Regions from separate parts of the Mesorhizobium sp. M0166 genome, predicted to be linked through region 1. Evidence: predicted binding sites of a transcription regulator. Region 1 holds the regulator's gene; each other region holds the start of a gene.
What was found. Region 1 encodes LexA, which represses DNA repair genes until DNA is damaged. Its sites were predicted from a motif close to TGTTCNNNNTGTGTTCNG; they were not measured.

Region 1 (3,281 bases):
CAGGCATCTATCACATCATCTCTATCTCGGGGCTGCATATGGCGTTGGTCGCCGGCACCATCATGGCGCTGCTACGCGGCGCCTTTGCGCTGTTTCCCGATTTCTCATCGCGACGGCCGGTCAAGAAATATGCCGCGGCCGCCGCGCTTTTTTCGATTGCGGCCTACCTCGTCTTTTCCGGCATTGTGGTAGCGGCCGAACGCAGCTTCATCATGCTGGCGGTGATGCTTATCGCCGTGCTGTTCGACCGGGCCGCGCTCACCATGCGCAACCTGGCGATCTCGGCCATCGCGGTCATTCTGGTGTCGCCACACGAGGTGGTCGGTCCGAGCTTCCAGATGTCCTTCGCCGCGACGGCGGCCCTTGTCGGCGCCTATGCCGGCTGGTCCGACTACCGCGCCGGCAGGGCCACCACGCCGCCGCCGCGGCGGTCGCCGCTACGCCTCGCCACGCGAAAGGTCCTGCTGGGCATGGGCGGCCTGGCGATGACCTCAATCATTGCAGGGAGCGCCACGGCGCTTTTCGCCATATGGCATTTCCAGCGCGTGGCGCCGCTCAGCCTGTTCGCCAATCTGGCCATCATGCCCATCGTCTCACTGGTCGTCATGCCCTTCGCCGTCCTCAGTGCGCTGGCGATGCCGTTCGGCGCGGATGGGCCTTTCCTATACGTGATGGGCAAGGGGCTGACGGCGATGATCGCCCTGTCCGGGTGGATCTCCGAGCGCTCGCCAATCGATGCGGTTGGGCTGATTTCGCTGAGATCCGTCCTTTTGGTGACGATCGCCCTTGTCATTGCCAGCATGGCGACGACCTGGTTGCGGCTGGCGGCACTTCCTTTTGCGCTCGCCGGCTTGCTAACGACAACCCAGACGCGCGTACCCGATGTATTGATCTCGGAGGACGCACGGTTGGTCGCGCTGCCGATCGACAGCGGTGAACTCGCGGTCAACCGGGCACGCCCGAATGAGTTCACCATCGACAACTGGAAACGCGCGCTCACATCAGAGGCTATCGTCGCGCCGGAAACACCTGGAAAGAACGATCCGCAATTCGACATTGCCGATCCGGCCGACCTACCGCCGGGTATGCCGTTCATTTGCACGGACGGCCTCTGCCTTGCCAGGCATCCATCCGGCGCGATCATCGCACAAGCCAAGGACCGCGATACTGCGCGGCCAGCCTGCGCCTTTGCCAGTTTGATCGTCATCGACGACGCCACCGCCCATAACCCCTGCTACTACGACCGGCTGGTCCTCGTCGTCACCAAACGGCAACTGGCGCGCGCGGGAAGTGCCGCCGTCTATTTCGATCCACAAGCTGCAACACGCGCCGAAATCCGTTTCGCGGTCGAAAAATCATACCGGCCCTGGCACGTGCAGCGGAAATTTTCACGCGCGGCACGGGGCCTGCCGCCATACCGCAGGGCCGACAAACCCAAAGCCGGCGCCAAGGGCGGAACTCAGTAGCGGCGGATCAGTCCGACGAGCTTGCCTTGCACCTTGACCCTGTCTGGTCCGAAGATGCGCGTCTCGTAGGCCGGATTGGCGGCTTCCAGGGCGATCGAAGCGCCCTTGCGGCGGAACCGCTTCAGCGTCGCTTCCTCCTCGTCGACCAGTGCCACCACGATCTCACCGGGGCTCGCCGTATCGGCATTGCGGATGATCACCGTGTCGCCGTCGAAAATGCCAGCCTCGATCATCGAATCGCCTTTGACCTCGAGCGCATAATGCTCGCCGCCCATGATCATATCCGGCGGCACCGAAATCGAATGCGTCTGGTGCTGGATGGCGTCGATCGGCACACCGGCGGCGATGCGGCCCATCACCGGGATCGAAACGGCGGCGACGACATCGTCGTCATTTCCGGCCGCAGGGACGCGCGACGATGTCGGCTTGCCTTGCCGCGGACCGCCTTGCCCAAGACTGCCCTGGATGACACTCGGCGAGAACTTGCGTGCCGCATTGAGGCCGGGGGCGATCGAGTCAGGCAGGCGCAGCACCTCCAGCGCACGGGCCCGGTTGGGCAAACGGCGAATGAAGCCGCGCTCCTCCAGTGCCGTAATCAGCCGGTGGATTCCCGATTTGGAAGCCAGGTCGAGCGCTTCCTTCATCTCGTCGAAGGAAGGCGGGATACCGCTTTCCTTCAATCTTTCGTGGATGAACATAAGCAGTTCGTGTTGTTTGCGTGTCAGCATAGCGACCCCCAACAGAATCAGAAAACAAACCCAGAACAAACACTATCTGTTCCAGTTGTGTTCCGCAACTGTTTAAAGTTTAATGAATGCGTTAAGGCTCGGGAAACAAACGACGTCCCCTAACCGGGGTACCCCACTTTCACCGTCGCGAGCCTCATCGCCTTGATTCTGCTTTCGTTTGCGCCCTTCTGGCTTCCCGGAAGGCCACATTGGCATCGGCCGTCGGTCGGCGGAGGGCACGGAAGTGAACCCCTATCGAGTGTGCGGTTTGGTCAATGCACCGTGAACGAAACGAACTCAAAACGCCAACCTCGGGTTAAGTCCTGGTTTCCACCGCCTGGTTAGGCTGCTTCTCGCCGGTGGAGCCTTCCTGCGCGCAACCAGGTGATGGAAGAACAGTCGATGCGTATCCGGCGTTGCATTGAATTTTGGGGGAGCAGGCAAATCATGACAGGAATTCCCGATCTCGCGGCCATAAAGGCGATGGATGCCGCAGATCCGCTGCGCGCGATGCGCGACCGCTTTGTGTTGCCGCAAGGAGTGATCTATCTCGACGGCAATTCGCTAGGAGCTGCTTCACGTGCCGCTTTCGATGAATTGCGCAAGGCCGCGACCGAAGAATGGTCGCATGATCTCATCCGCGCATGGAACACGGCCGGCTGGTTCAACATGCCGCTTGAACTTGGCGACCAGCTCGGGCGCCTGATCGGTGCCGCGGCCGGCCAGACGGTGGTCTGCGACACGACGTCGGTCAACATCTATAAACTGCTGCACGCCGCCATGGCCATGCGACCGGAGCGGCAGGTCATCGTCGCCGAGGGCGATAGTTTTCCGACGGACCTCTACATGGCTGAGGGTGTGGCTTCGACGCGAAAGGATACGCTGCTGCGCCTCTCGGGGGTCGACGCGCCGAGCATCGAAGAGCTGATCGACGAACGCACCGCTGTGGTGCTGGTCAACCACGTCAACTACAAGTCGGGCGAACTGCGCGACATGCCGGCGCTGACGCGCAGAGCCCAGGAAGCCGGGGCGATGATCGTCTGGGATCTCTGCCACACCGCTGGAGCGATGCCAGTCGAGCTCGACA
Region 2 (3,281 bases), on a different contig from region 1:
ATAGAGTGCTGCGTCGGCTTCGGCCAGCACATCGTCGAGACCGGTGCCGCTTGTTCCGCCAAAGCCGATGCCGCCGCTGACTGTGCTTCGCAACGGACCAAGTTGGGTGGCCACGACTTCCGTGCCGAAGGCGACGCTGATCTTGCTCGCAACATCATAGGCCTTCTCTTCCGTCATCCGCGACATGACGAGGACGAATTCCTCGCCGCCCAACCGGAAGGCGTCGACGCCGGTTCTGGCGTATTTCCTGATGACGGCGGCAAAGCGGCGCAGAACCTGGTCGCCGACCGGGTGACCGAATACGTCGTTCGTCCTCTTGAAATGGTCGAGGTCGAACATGGCGACGGACATGAACGGACCGAAGACCCGCTCGCCGTAGAGTGCCGTCAACGCCCGCCGGTTCATCAGCCCGGTCAATGGATCGGTCATCGTTTCGGCCTTCAATTCGATCTGCGCCTGCAAATGGTGCAGGGAGAGCGTCAATGCGCCGAGCCCGGTCATGCAGGCGACGGCTACGACGGAATTCACCCGCTCGGCCCAATTGTCCGGTGCTACACCGAGCACCCATTGGCCCTTGACCAACAAGACCGCGCCGCAAAGTCCGAACGACAGGGCACAGACGCCGCTCAGGAACGAGACGACCAGCAATATCCGGCGATCGTGACCACCCTCAATCCAGAACATCGCTCCGATGAGCGAGAGCAGCGCCGTTACCGTCGCGTAGGTGACAATAAATCCGACGCCATCAAACCCAAGATATGTCGCGCCCGCGCAAACAGCCATCGCAAGCAAGGTCGGCAAGATGGCGCGCCTGTAGTCGCGCATGCCGAGATATTGCATGGCCGACAGGCAGATAATCAGAAAACCGAGGCTGAGAAGCGCAAGCACGATCTGGCAAAGCCAGGCGCTTGGATCCTTGGTGTAATGCCAGAACAACACTACATGTGCGACGAGCACGAGAATGCCGCACGCCACCGTCAGCACAAAGCGGGCTTGTGGCGCGGTGAACCAGATCGCAAACATGGTGATGCTGAGGCACGTGCCCGACAGCGTCGCCGCGAGCAAGAGCGAACTGTAATCCAACATGCTTAAGCGACAGCCTCTTGAGGATTCCGCTGCATTCTAGGTCAGCGACAGTTCGCGGATATCGTTTTTCAGCCAACCTTGCGGCGCAACCTTCGGACAAGGTTTACAAAGCGTCGATGCTCTAGGCTTATTTCCGCCGCTTGGTTGTCGAATGGTTTTGCAGTAAGAGGCTCTATCCTCGAACGTAACAGGAACCTCCGTCGCCTGCCCGCGAAAAGCGTGGCAGTATCGGGTGGTGATTCGCAGCATCGGAATCCAGGACCGGCATGGACGACAACAACGATCTTTTCGCCAAATTGGACAAGCAGCCGCAACCGGCTCGCGCCGCCGCGCGCCCGGCCGACCCGCTGGTGCAGGCGGCGAAGCGGCCGGCGCCCCGCGACGCCAGCGAGAGCTACAGTGCCGCCGACATCGAGGTGCTGGAGGGGCTGGAGCCGGTGCGACGGCGCCCGGGCATGTACATTGGCGGCACCGACGACAAGGCGATGCACCATCTGTTTGCCGAGGTCATCGACAATTCGATGGACGAGGCGGTCGCCGGCCATGCGACCTTCATCGATGTCGAGCTTTCCGCCGATGGATACCTGTCCGTTACCGACAATGGCCGCGGCATTCCGGTCGATCCGCACCCGAAATTCAAGAAGCCGGCGCTCGAACTCATCATGACGACGCTGCATTCAGGCGGCAAGTTCGACAGCAAGGTCTACGAAACTTCGGGAGGTCTGCACGGTGTCGGCGTTTCCGTGGTCAACGCACTGTCCGACCATCTCGAGGTCGAGGTCGCGATTGGGCGCAAGCTCTATCGCCAGCGCTTCTCGCGAGGCGTTCCGGTGACCGGCCTTGAGCAGCTCGGCGAGGTGCACAATCGCCGCGGCACGAAGATCCGCTTCCATCCAGACGAGCAGATTTTCGGCAAGGGTGCTGCGTTCGAGCCGGCCCGGCTCTACCGCATGGCGCGCTCAAAGGCCTACCTGTTCGGCGGTGTCGAAATCCGCTGGACCTGCGATCCCTCGCTGATCAAGGAAAAGGACACGACGCCGGCCAAGGCAGAATTCCATTTTCCGGGCGGCCTCAAGGACTATCTGAAAGCCTCGCTCGGCGACGAATTCCAGGTGACCCGTGAAATGTTCGCCGGCAAGAGCGAGAAGCAGGGCGGTCACGGCTCGCTCGAATGGGCCGTGACCTGGTTCGGCGGCGACGGTTTTATCAATTCCTATTGCAACACCATTCCGACCGCCGAAGGCGGCACGCATGAGGCCGGCTTCCGCAACGTCCTGACGCGCGGCTTGCGCGCCTACGCCGATCTAGTCGGCAACAAGCGCGCCTCGATCGTCACTTCCGAGGATGTGATGATCTCTGCAGCGGGCATGCTATCGGTGTTCATCCGCGAGCCGGAATTCGTCGGCCAGACCAAGGACAGGCTGGCGACGATCGAGGCGATCCGCATCGTCGAAAGCGCTATCCGCGACCCGTTCGACCACTGGCTGGCCGATAATCCGCAGGAAGCGTCGAAACTGCTCGAATGGGTGATCGCGCGCGCCGACGAGCGGGTGCGCCGCCGCCAGGAAAAGGAAGTGTCGCGCAAGAGTGCGGTGCGCAAGCTGCGCCTGCCCGGCAAGCTCGCCGACTGCACGCAGAATGCTGCCGCCGGTGCCGAGCTCTTCATCGTCGAGGGCGATTCGGCCGGCGGTTCGGCGAAGCAGGCGCGCGATCGCGCCAGCCAGGCGGTGCTGCCGCTGCGCGGCAAGATCCTCAACGTCGCCAGCGCCGGCAGCGACAAGCTGGCCGGCAACCAGCAGATATCCGACCTCATCCAGGCGCTTGGCTGCGGTACGCGCTCGAGATACCGCGACGAGGACCTGCGCTACGACCGGGTCATCATCATGACCGATGCCGACGTCGACGGCGCCCATATCGCCTCGCTGCTGATCACCTTCTTCTACCAGGAGATGCCAAGCCTGGTCCACGGCGGCCATCTCTATCTGGCGGTGCCGCCGCTGTATTCGATCCGGCAAGGCGGCAAGGTCGCCTATGCCCGCAACGACGCGCATAAGGACGAACTCCTGCGCACCGAATTCACCGGGCGCGGCAAGGTCGAAATCGGCCGCTTCAAGGGGCTGGGCGAAATGATGGCTGCTCAGCTCAAGGAAACCACCATGGACCCGAAAAAGCGCACGCTGCTGCGGGTCGATGTG
Region 3 (3,281 bases), on a different contig from region 1:
CACCTCGATCCTGAGATCGATGCGATCGAGCAGCGGGCCGGAAATGCGCGCCTGGTAGTCGGTGCGGCAGCGGTCGCCGCGCAGGCAGCGATAGCCCGGCTCGCCGGCCATGCCGCAGCGGCACGGGTTCATCGCCGCGACCAGCTGAATGCGCGCCGGATAGGTGACGCGGTGGTTGGCGCGCGCGATCATGCAGTCGCCGGTCTCCAGCGGCTGGCGCAGCGCATCGAGCGCCTGCGGCGAGAATTCGGGAAACTCGTCGAGGAACAGCACGCCGTGATGGGCAAGCGAGGCCTCGCCCGGCCGCACGCGCAACCCGCCGCCGACCATCGCCGCCATCGAGGCCGAATGATGCGGTGCCCGGAACGGCCGCCGGTCGGTTAACTTTCCTTCGCCGAGTTCGCCGGCCACCGAGGCGATCATCGAGACTTCGAGCAATTCCCTGGGCGCCAGCGGCGGCAGGATCGACGGCAGCCTCTGCGCCAGCATCGATTTACCGGAGCCCGGTGGCCCGACCATCAAAAGATTGTGGCCGCCGGCTGCTGCCACCTCCAGCGCCCGCTTGGCGGTCTCTTGGCCCTTGATGTCGGCAAGGTCGGGCAGGTCGCGCGCCGAAGCACGGATGCCGGCTTCCGGCCGCGACAGGACCTGCGTGCCGCGAAAATGATTGGCGATGGCGATCAGGCTGCGCGGCGCCAAGATGTCGAAATCCTTGCCGGCCCAGGCCGCTTCCGGCCCGCAGGCGAACGGGCAGATCAGGCCCTTGCCTTCGGCATTGGCGCCGATCGCCGCCGGCAGCGCCCCGGCCACCGCGGCAATGGTGCCGTCGAGCGACAATTCGCCAAGCACGACATAGCCGGCCAGCATGTTGCCCGGAATGGCGCCGAGCGCCGCCATCAGCCCGAGCGCGATCGGCAGATCGTAGTGGCTGCCTTCTTTCGGCAGGTCGGCCGGCGCCAGATTGACGGTGACCTTCTTCGACGGCATCGACAGGCCGGATGCATGCAGTGCTGCCTGTACCCGCTCGCGGCTTTCCGCCACCGCCTTGTCGGCCAGCCCGACGATGTGCATGTTGACCTTGCCCGGCGCGATCATCACCTGCACGTCGACCGGCACGGCCTCGATGCCCTGGAAAGCAACCGTGCGAACCCGCGCCACCATGTCTTCACCCCGGATGCAGGCTTTGCCCCAAGCCTTTGCGATCATGCCGCGAACGGCGTCACCGGAAACAACCACAGATTTCCGGCGAAGGCAAGAACATTTGGGGAACAGCTGAACGCAACGGCTGCAATGTTTGCAACGCGGCGCTCCCGAAGCGACTAGTTACGCTTCTCCTCCACGGCATCCCAGAACAGGCTGGCGATGTCGGCGCCGCCGAAGCGCTGCACTTCGCGTATGCCGGTCGGTGAGGTCACGTTGATCTCGGTCATGTAGTCGCCGATGACGTCGATGCCGACGAGGATGAAGCCGCGCTCCTTCAGCGAGGGGCCGATGCGGGCGCAGATCTCGCGTTCGCGTTCCGTCAGCTCGGTCTTTTCGGCGCGGCCGCCGACATGCATGTTGGAGCGCGAATCATGCTCGGCCGGCACGCGGTTGATGGCGCCGACAGGCTCGCCGTCGATCAGGATGATGCGCTTGTCGCCGGCCCGCACCTCCTTGAGGTAGCGCTGCACGATGTACGGTTCGCGGAACATCTGGCCGAACATTTCGAGCAGCGAGGCGAGGTTGCGGTCGGCCTCGTGCAGGTGGAAGATGCCGGCGCCGCCATTGCCGTAGAGCGGCTTGACGATGATATCGCCGAACTCCTTGCGGAAGGCTGAGACCTCGAGCGGGTCCTTGGTGATCAGCGTGTCCGGCATCAGGTCGGGAAATTCGGTGACGAAGATCTTTTCCGGGCTGTTGCGCACCCAGGCCGGATCGTTGATCACCAGCGTCTGCGGATGGATGCGCTCGAGGATATGCGTGGTGGTGATGTAGTTCATGTCGAAGGGCGGATCCTGCCGCAAAAGGATGACGTCCATCTCCGATAGGTCGATGCGGACTTCTTCGCCCAGCGAATAATGGTTGCCCTTCTCGTCGCGGACCTGCATCGCCTCGATACGGGCGAACACCTTGCCGTCGCGCAGCGACAGCCGGTCGGGCGTGTAGTGGAACAGCTGGTGGCCGCGCCGCTGCGCTTCCAGCGACAGCGCAAACGACGTGTCGCCGGCAATCGACACGGTGGAGATATGGTCCATCTGGACGGCGACTTTCAGGGGCATGGCAGCTCTCCAGCGCACTTGGGGCGATCCATTTGGATGCACAAAGTACGCTCCAACACTTTTCAATCCATGCATCGTGCTTTTCGAAATTCGATTTCCGATTTTCGGGCCGATGCGTCGACGACAGCGATATAAGGAAATCGGCGGCTTCTGCCAATCGGCCAAGGTCATGATGAGGCTGCGCTTCGCTTGGCGCAGACCCCAATGCGATGCTTTCAGCGGTCGAAGACCAGCTTGGAATAGCCGAGGAAGGACAGCGCCATGGCAACCAGCGAGGCGACCGCAAGGGCAACGAGCGGCGACACCATCGGCAGCGCGAACAGCATGGCGCAATAGACGAGATAATTGACGATGCTGGTGGCGATGCCGACGCCGCCGTAGCGTGCGCCCTCTTGCGCGATGCCGCGGCTGGAAGGCGAGAAGGTCAGATGGCGGTTGATCAGCCAGGTGACGGACAGGGCAAAACCGATCGAGATGATGCGAGCCGCGAATGGTCCGAGCGGCGCTATCGTCAGCACCAGCCAAAGCGCCGCCGCGTCGGCGACGAAGCCGATGCCGCCGGCGACAATGAAGCGGGCGAGGCGTCCCATTTAGAGCTCTAAGCCGCCCGCGGGGTCTTGCGCGGTCCGGCCTTCAAAGTCGCGAGAGCGCTTGCACGTTCACGTTCGACACGACCGGAAGGCATCGACAGATAGAAGATGCGCTTCTGCTCGGCCCGGCCGCGCGACACCGAATCGAGGATTACCCCGGTCACCGCCGCCAGCATCGACAGCAGCAGCAGCCCGACCGACAGTACCCAGGTCGGCATGCGCGGCACAAGCCCGGTTTCGGCGAACTCGATCAGCACCGGCGCCATCAGGAACAGGCTTGATGCCAGGAAGAACACGGAAAACGCGCCGAAGAAACGCAGCGGCTGCGTCTCCTTCATCAGCATGGCGAACATCCACAGGATCTTCGCGCCGTCGCGAAAGGTCGACAGCTTCGACGAGGAGCCTTCCGGCCGGCGGCCATAGTCGAGCC

Region 2: the regulator LexA is predicted to act here: its motif matches at 1,265-1,282, upstream of parE (DNA topoisomerase IV subunit B).
Region 3: the regulator LexA is predicted to act here: its motif matches at 1,254-1,271, upstream of NKJ46_RS08255 (YifB family Mg chelatase-like AAA ATPase).

Annotation. Positions count from the first base shown of each region.
Region 1 covers NZ_JAMYTD010000007.1:182,875-186,155, reverse strand. The annotation lists partial or broken gene NKJ46_RS11825 (ComEC/Rec2 family competence protein) at 1-1,466, shown strand, start outside; gene lexA (transcriptional repressor LexA) at 1,460-2,194, opposite strand; gene kynU (kynureninase) at 2,642-3,281, shown strand, end outside.
Region 2 covers NZ_JAMYTD010000024.1:46,258-49,538, forward strand. The annotation lists gene NKJ46_RS23280 (GGDEF domain-containing protein) at 1-1,086, opposite strand, end outside; gene parE (DNA topoisomerase IV subunit B) at 1,353-3,281, shown strand, end outside.
Region 3 covers NZ_JAMYTD010000004.1:330,103-333,383, reverse strand. The annotation lists gene NKJ46_RS08255 (YifB family Mg chelatase-like AAA ATPase) at 1-1,161, opposite strand, end outside; gene gshB (glutathione synthase) at 1,320-2,261, opposite strand; gene NKJ46_RS08245 (GtrA family protein) at 2,477-2,851, opposite strand; gene NKJ46_RS08240 (glycosyltransferase) at 2,860-3,281, opposite strand, start outside.